Linked DNA regions of Parabacteroides chongii. The protein of the gene in region 1 binds, or shares a complex with, the protein of each later gene. Links are inferred from orthologs where the notes say so. Each region holds a gene or a part of one and is shown on either strand. Other genes may lie near its edges.

The links. The genes of interacting proteins can lie anywhere in the genome.
Region 2: the proteins of P3L47_RS16605 (region 1) and uvrB are in contact, whole or in part, in a crystal structure (PDB 7EGT), measured with the Thermus thermophilus proteins. The link is inferred for Parabacteroides chongii from one-to-one orthologs. Residues at the interface, in WP_096412145.1 of Thermus thermophilus: His654, Arg656, Phe657, Gln666, Asp668, Glu669, Lys680, Arg681, Leu682, Ser683, Lys685, Tyr686, Ala687; in WP_096411307.1 of Thermus thermophilus: Glu23, Leu25, Arg26, Asp27, Gly28, Glu29, Arg30, Phe31, Arg55, Glu326, Asp327, Phe328, Glu379, Ser382, Gln383, His398, Gly400, Arg401.

The regions. Positions count from the first base shown.
Region 1 is NZ_CP120849.1:4,408,143-4,411,974, reverse strand. Bases 590-3,641 are described here. They hold P3L47_RS16605 (ATP-dependent helicase), read right to left. Parts: upstream 3,258-3,641; coding sequence 921-3,257; downstream 590-920. Other genes in these bases: P3L47_RS16600 (helix-turn-helix domain-containing protein), read left to right, coding at 3,353-3,641; P3L47_RS16610 (TlpA family protein disulfide reductase), read left to right, coding at 590-919. Also shown: more of P3L47_RS16610, read left to right, coding at 1-589; more of P3L47_RS16600, read left to right, coding at 3,642-3,832. UniProt on the Escherichia coli protein: A helicase with DNA-dependent ATPase activity. Unwinds DNA duplexes with 3'-5' polarity. Translocates on single-stranded DNA with 3'-5' polarity. Initiates unwinding more efficiently from a nicked substrate than double-stranded DNA.
Region 2 is NZ_CP120849.1:5,311,504-5,315,258, reverse strand. Bases 582-3,556 are described here. They hold uvrB (excinuclease ABC subunit UvrB), read left to right. Parts: upstream 582-1,045; coding sequence 1,046-3,067; downstream 3,068-3,556. Other genes in these bases: P3L47_RS20405 (N-acetylmuramoyl-L-alanine amidase-like domain-containing protein), read left to right, coding at 3,338-3,556; P3L47_RS20415 (PspC domain-containing protein), read left to right, coding at 843-1,046; P3L47_RS20420 (DUF5916 domain-containing protein), read left to right, coding at 582-778. Also shown: more of P3L47_RS20420, read left to right, coding at 1-581; more of P3L47_RS20405, read left to right, coding at 3,557-3,755. UniProt on the Escherichia coli protein: The UvrABC repair system catalyzes the recognition and processing of DNA lesions. A damage recognition complex composed of 2 UvrA and 2 UvrB subunits scans DNA for abnormalities.

The DNA.
Region 1 (3,832 bases):
CGACAAATTATTAAAGATTGATTATTATAGATGTTTGATCGACTACCTAAACGAACAACTTTGGAGAAAAAAAGATATATCCGGATACAACGAACAGGAGCTATTAGCTAAAACGGACTCCCTTTTCGAAGGCGAAATTATTCCATCCAACATATTCAAATTGGCAGAAGTCGTCAACTCTTTTATCTTCAGCAAGACCTTCTACAAAGAAAATAAGAGAGCTACGTTCGATGACTTTATAAACTATCCAACTGGAAAGAATACCAAACAGTATATTTTTGCAGCATCCGTCTCCCAATCATTGGAGGCTAACGACACTTTACTCTTCTCCCAACGACGGGGCCAACTGGACTCAATCGTACATATCCCGGTTTTAAAGCAGACACTTCATGCGGCTTTCCAAAATAAAAAAGACTTTCTAAAAAATCCGCGTACCGTATCCGACTACATGCTTTACGGCAATTATTCCGACAAACAGGTTTTAGAAACTCATATGGATTACATGAAACCGATCTATGATATATTAGACAAACATAAAGGGAAAGTTATCTATATAGACTTTTGGACAACCTTTTGCCCACCTTGTTTAGCAGAAATGGAGCCATTAAAAAAACTTCGTAAAGAATATTCTCTGGAAGATGTTGCCATGATAAGCATCTGTGCCAGTGGTTCTAAAGAAGACAAAAAAACATATGAAGATATTATCAAACGACAAGAACTCAAACAGTCCGGAATAGAATGCTTGCATTATACCGACATGACTGATAATAACTCGTTTTTGAAAATACAAAATCGACTGGCACTAAAAGGGTATCCTCACTACCTGTTGATCAACCGCGAAGGAGTTATTGTGGATTACGGAACAGTGGTACGCCCCAGCAACCCACATACCAAACAAAAAATAAACAACCTGTTATAACTTATTCAACAATTGTCAACCGGGCAAACTTTAGTAGCAATTGCTTTTGTCCAAAATGGATGAATGCCACCGTTGCTTTAGCATTGCCACCATCTCCCTCAATAGCAATAACCTCTCCTTCACCGAAACGATCATGACGTACTTTGGCTCCGACACGTAAGCCGGAAAGATCGGATACGGGGGCAGAAGACGTCACAGGCTTGGAAGTTGCTGTTTCTACTCTTGTCAGACGCTGACGTTGCTGTGCCTGCGCCACCGGAGAAATGAAAGAAGATTCTTCTTTCTCCACAGCCCGCGGCTGCTGGAACGGAGAAGAAAAAGCCGGACGCTCGAACCGTTCGCGAGCAGCAGCAAACGTATCTGCCGACGTATCAGCCGGAAGTTCCAAAAATTGCACATCGATATCTTTCAGGAAACGACTGGGAGAACACATGGCACTCTGTCCGTTCCGAAAGCGGCTTTTCGCATAAGTCAGCACACAGTTTTCCTCGGCACGAGTGATTGCCACATAAAATAAACGGCGTTCTTCCTCCACCGCACGCGGATTATCTTTCGACATAGAGGACGGGAACAACTCTTCTTCCAAACCGACAACAAACACATTTCTGAATTCCAAACCTTTGGCTGCATGAACCGTCATCATAGTTACTTTATTCGCCTGTTCGTCTTTGTCATTATCCTGATCGGTCAACAAAGATACTTCGGAAAGGAAGTCCGCCAAAGAAACCTGTTCGACACCTTCCTCACGTCTCAGTTCACAGAACTCAGCGATACCTTTCAATAATTCCTGCAGATTCTCCTGCTTACTGATTCCTTCTACCGAACGATCCTGAAAAAGTGAACTGACTATTCCGCTTTCCTTCACAACCATTGCCGCCATTTCTTCTGCGGAAAGACGTTCATTCTCTTGTATAAAACGTTCGATCATTTCACGGAAATCAGATAATTTCTTCGCTGTACCGCTATTGATCGGCAACGCATAGTCTATTGGAGCATTCAAAACCGTCCAAAGACTTACGTTATTTTCGGTCGCAGCACTAATTATTTTATTAACCGTCGTGTCCCCGATCCCTCTCGATGGATAATTAATAACACGTTTGAATGCTTCCTCATCATGAGGATTGATAATCAGACGTAAATATGAAATCACATCTTTCACCTCTTTACGCTGATAGAAAGACAAACCGCCGTATATCTTATAAGGTATTCCTCTTTTGCGAAGCGCCTCTTCCAAAATACGAGACTGGGCATTTGTCCGGTACAGGATGGCAAATTCGGAATAATCATAATCCTTGCGCATCCGCATTTCATTGATCATAGCGGCCACAGCGTATCCTTCTTCATAATCGGAATAGGAAGAAGAGACACGGACTTTACTGCCTTGCTCCTTTTCTGAATATACGTTCTTGAATATCTGTTCTTTATTTTTATGGATCAAGCTGTTTGCTGCATTCACAATATTCTGTGTAGAACGATAATTACGTTCCAGTTTAAAGATACGGCAACCCGGATATTGATTTTTGAATTGCAGGATATTATCGATATTGGCTCCGCGGAAAGAATAGATACTCTGAGCATCATCTCCCACCACACAAATACGGCGGTGTTGCTCACAAAGCTTCTGGACGATCAAATGCTGGGCAAAGTTGGTATCCTGATACTCGTCGACCAATACAAACTGAAAAAAGCTACGGTATTTATCCAATACCTGCGGATGATCGCGGAACAGGATATTCGTTTGAAGCAACAAATCGTCGAAATCCATCGCTCCTGCCTGCTGGCAACGATTCTGATAACGTTTATATATTTCACGCAACAAAGGGACTTTCGAATCTATATCGTGTTGTATCAACTCCTTGGACTGCTCGTAAGCCTTCCAGGTAACCAGCGCATTCTTAGCATTCGAAATGCGGCTTTGTATCATTCCGATACGATACACTTTGTCGTCCAGCTGCATCTCTTTGATAATAGCCTTCAATAAACTTTTCGAATCGGCAGCATCGTAAATCGTGAAATTGGAAGGATAACCGATATGTTCTGCTTCATAACGAAGAATGCGTGAAAAGATCGAGTGGAACGTTCCCATCCACAACCGGCGTGCCGTCTGGTCACCGGTTATCTTAGCAATACGTTCTTTCATTTCACGTGCTGCTTTGTTGGTAAAAGTAAGTGCCAGAATGCTTTGAGGAGGTAACTCCAAATGTATCAAATAAGCAATCTTATAAGTAAGTACTCTTGTCTTACCGGAACCGGCGCCGGCAATCACCAGCGACGGCCCCTCGTTATATATAACAGCTTCGCGCTGACTCTCATTTAGTTGATCCAGATATTCTTCCACGTACCTTCTCTTTTTAGGAATACAAAGGTACTAATTTTTATTTATCCGAATCTTACAATAAATTCTTATCTTCGGGCGTTAATAAAAGAAAAACGATGAACACACGGTTAGCAGCAAATCTATCGGTTATTTTTACAGCCTGCATGCTTGTACTATCATTCAGTTTCGGCTTTCACAATTATTCGGAAACACAGAAAGCAATCGTTTCGGATCTGAACCAGGCATTGCAGCAGACCATTATGCAAAACTCCGAACAATGGATGAACCAGGATACACTCAAGACTTATTCGCGCTTGTCTGCCGTTTTCGGAAATCCGGTTTCTATCGAGAGTTATAATAAAGATTTTGCCGAAGCATTGAAGTTTGAACAGCTGAAAGAGAAAAGCGGTATTATCGTTCACGTAAAAAATAAGAAAGCGACGGATAAATCTATTGCATACGTAACACCTGAAAAAGATCAGACACAGAATTACCTGGCAAGCGATACCGTTATCTGGCTGAGCGCTAATTTAAATCTCCCCGAAGCATCACAAGAAGAATTGGGTATCTCTTTTCAAGGATATATCAATTATTCG
Region 2 (3,755 bases), 900 kb from region 1 along the record:
GAACCGCCTGGACAGCCGTCTGCTTCGTGGTGGTCCCGACATGCGGCTGAACCCTTATTTTCAGACTTCGGTCAAGGTGAATACGGACAAAGCCCAGCGGATGATGTTCATGCTGAAATATGAAGGAAATCACAACCTGGACGGCTATAATCGTTTTAATACACTGATGCCGAGCCTTACTTTCCGTTTAGGTAACCATGTCTATTTGTCGGGACAGGTGGATTATGCCTGGAATACGGACGATATGCAGTATGTCGGTACATTGAAATCGTCGGCTGCTTCATCTGACCGGCATAATTCTTCACCGGTCTATCTGATGGGGCATATGGATCAGAAGACATACGGGGTAACGATGCGTTTACAGGTGAACGTGACACCGGATATATCTATTCAGTTCTACGGTTCGCCGTTTACTTCGACAGCGAAGTTCAGTGATTTTAAAGAGGCTGCCGATACGAAGTCTCCTACTTATGACAAACGTTTCCATGTCTTTTCAGGAGACGAACTTAGTTTTGCTGACGGAACCTATCATATAAAGAGAGAAGGTCGTGAGGCCTCCTTTAAAAATCCCGATTTCAGCTTTAACGAATTCCGTTCCAACCTGGTGGCGCGCTGGGAATACTTGCCGGGTTCTACCTTGTATTTTGTCTGGGAACACCGCATGTCCAATCAGGAGAGCCGTAGGATAGGGGGCTGGGGGAATAACCTGGACCGTATGTTCGGACTTCCGGCTACCAATACATTTATGCTGAAGATGAATTACTGGTTCAATTTATAACCCGATTTTTTCAGCTATACAGATTAAATAGTATCTTTACAAAAACAAAATAAAATAGAGCATCATGGAAGAAGCACCAAGAAGACTTTATCGTTCGAATAACGGAATGATTGCCGGAGTATGCGGTGGCATAGCCGATTACTTTGGCTGGGATCCGACACTGGTACGCGTCGGTTATATCCTGTTGAGTATATTTACTGTGTTTTCCGGGGTAATCGCTTATCTGATACTTTGGATAGTTATACCTAAAAAAGGACTATACGAATAATGAATTTCGAGTTATCTTCACCATTCAGCCCGACGGGGGATCAGCCGGAAGCAATAGCGGCTCTTTCGGAAGGCATTCAGAGTGGTGTGCCTTTCCAGACACTGCTTGGAGTGACAGGTTCGGGAAAGACATTTACTATTGCCAATGTGATCAAGGAGGTGCAGAAACCGACTCTGATCCTAAGTCATAACAAAACACTTGCCGCGCAGCTATATAGCGAGTTCAAAGCCTTTTTCCCGAATAATGCCGTAGAGTATTTCGTTTCCTATTACGATTATTACCAACCGGAGGCCTACCTGCCTTCTACGGATACCTATATTGAAAAGGATTTGCAGATCAACGAAGAGATAGACAAACTGCGTCTCCGTACCACAGCTTCTTTGTTGTCGGGACGGAAAGATGTGATCGTGGTCTCTTCTGTCTCCTGCCTGTACGGTATGGCGGACCCGACGGCATTTGCCGAGAAGGTGACGCATTTGGAAAAGGGGATGCAGATCGACCGCGACAAACTGTTGCGCCGGTTTGTGGACGCTTTATATGTGAACAACAAACTGGAGTTTAACAGCGGTTGTTTTCGTGTGAACGGCGATACGGTCGATATTTTCCCCGCCATCGAATCGTTTGACGGCGTGGCTTATCGCATCGAGTTTTGGGGAGATGAGATTGACCGTTTGTCTTCTTTCGACCCGAAGACAGGGCAGGAGATAGATGAACAGGATGAACTGAATATCTATCCGACCAACTTGTTTGTTACTACACAGGAGCGCATCAATGCGGCGATCGGGCAGATCGATGTCGACCTCGGTACGCAGGTGAATTTCCTGAAAGAGATCGGCAAGCACTATGAAGCGAAGCGTCTGTACGAACGTGTCACTTTCGACCTGGAGATGATCCGCGAACTGGGGCATTGTTCGGGTATCGAGAATTACTCCCGCTATTTCGACGGACGTATGGCTGGTGAGCGCCCTTATTGCCTGCTCGATTATTTCCCGAAAGACTTTCTGTTGGTGGTCGATGAAAGTCATGTGACGATACCTCAGATACGTGCCATGTACGGAGGAGATTATTCCCGAAAGAAGAATTTGGTGGAATATGGTTTCCGTCTGCCGGCGGCGATGGATAACCGTCCGCTTATGTTCGATGAGTTCGAATCGCTGACTCCGCTGGCCATTTATGTCAGTGCGACACCGGCTGATTATGAGTTGGAAAAGAGTGAGGGAATTGTTGTCGACCAGGTGATCCGTCCGACCGGATTGCTCGATCCGGTCATTGAGGTTCGTCCGACATTGAATCAGATCGACGACCTGATGGAAGAGATCACACAGCGTTCAGCCAAAGATGAACGTGTCCTGGTAACGACCCTGACCAAACGCATGGCGGAAGAACTGACTGCTTATCTGACCCGGATGGGAATACGTTGTAATTATATCCATAGCGATGTAGACACCCTGGAGCGTATCCAGATCATGGACGACCTGCGGAAAGGTCTGTTCGATGTGCTGATCGGGGTGAACTTGCTTCGTGAAGGGCTGGATTTGCCGGAAGTCTCTTTGGTCGCTATCCTGGATGCGGATAAGGAAGGTTTCCTTCGTTCCCATCGGTCCCTGACACAGACAGCCGGACGTGCCGCCCGTAATGTGAACGGAAAAGTAATCTTTTATGCAGATAAGATAACAGCCAGTATGCAACTGACCATGGATGAGACGACCCGTCGCAGGGAGAAACAGCTTGCCTACAACGAAAAGCATGGCATTACCCCGAGACAGGTTATCAAGACCTCTGTTTCTTTGTTGGGTGAAAAGCAACCGGCAACAGCCGAACCTTATGCGTATGTCGAACCGGAACCAAACCTGGTTGCCGATCCGGTGGTGAAGTATATGACTCGTCCGCAGCTTGAAAAAGCGATCGACCGTACGAAGAAGCAAATGACGGAAGCAGCTAAGAAACTCGACTTTATCGAAGCGGCCCAGTTCAGGGATGAATTGATTAAGTTGGAGGAGTTACTGAAAACAAAGGTATAAAGAAACTTGTATTATCTGCTTATAGTACAGGAATGTCATGACGATGACAGACTAGTGCCATGCTTGTGGCAGAGCTTTGCCACGGTTATGGCAGAACTCTGCCACAGGCATGGCAAGACTCTGCCACAGGCATGGCAAGACTCTGCCACAGGCATGGCAAGACTCTGCCAATAGGATGGCAGTCCCGTTAGCATGGTATGAATCCTTTCCTTATTAACCGGTTTGAACCGGAAAGGATAGGGAAGACAAACGATTTAAAACAAAAAAACGATGAACAATAGGAAGAGCTTTTGGATCCTGCTTTTTACCTGTCTGGTTTTTTTCCAGGGACAGGCTGCAGATAAATTATACTGTACTGATGCCGACCGTGCCATCTTTGACCGTTATCTTTCCGAAATGACTCCGGATAAGTCGTTGCCAACCGGAGAACTGATGGTTCAAACTGCCCGCTTCTTCCTGAATGCGCCTTATGTGGCAGCCACCTTGGAGAAAGAGCCTGAAGGCTTGGTGATTAATCTTCGGGAAATGGATTGTATGACATTGGTCGAGAACGTCATTGCTTTAACGAGAACGATGCAGTCTGCCACCCCCTCTTTTGACGAGTTTTGTAAGAACCTGCAAACAATTCGTTATCGTAACGGGGAAATCCATGATTATACCGACCGTCTGCATTATACGACCGACTGGA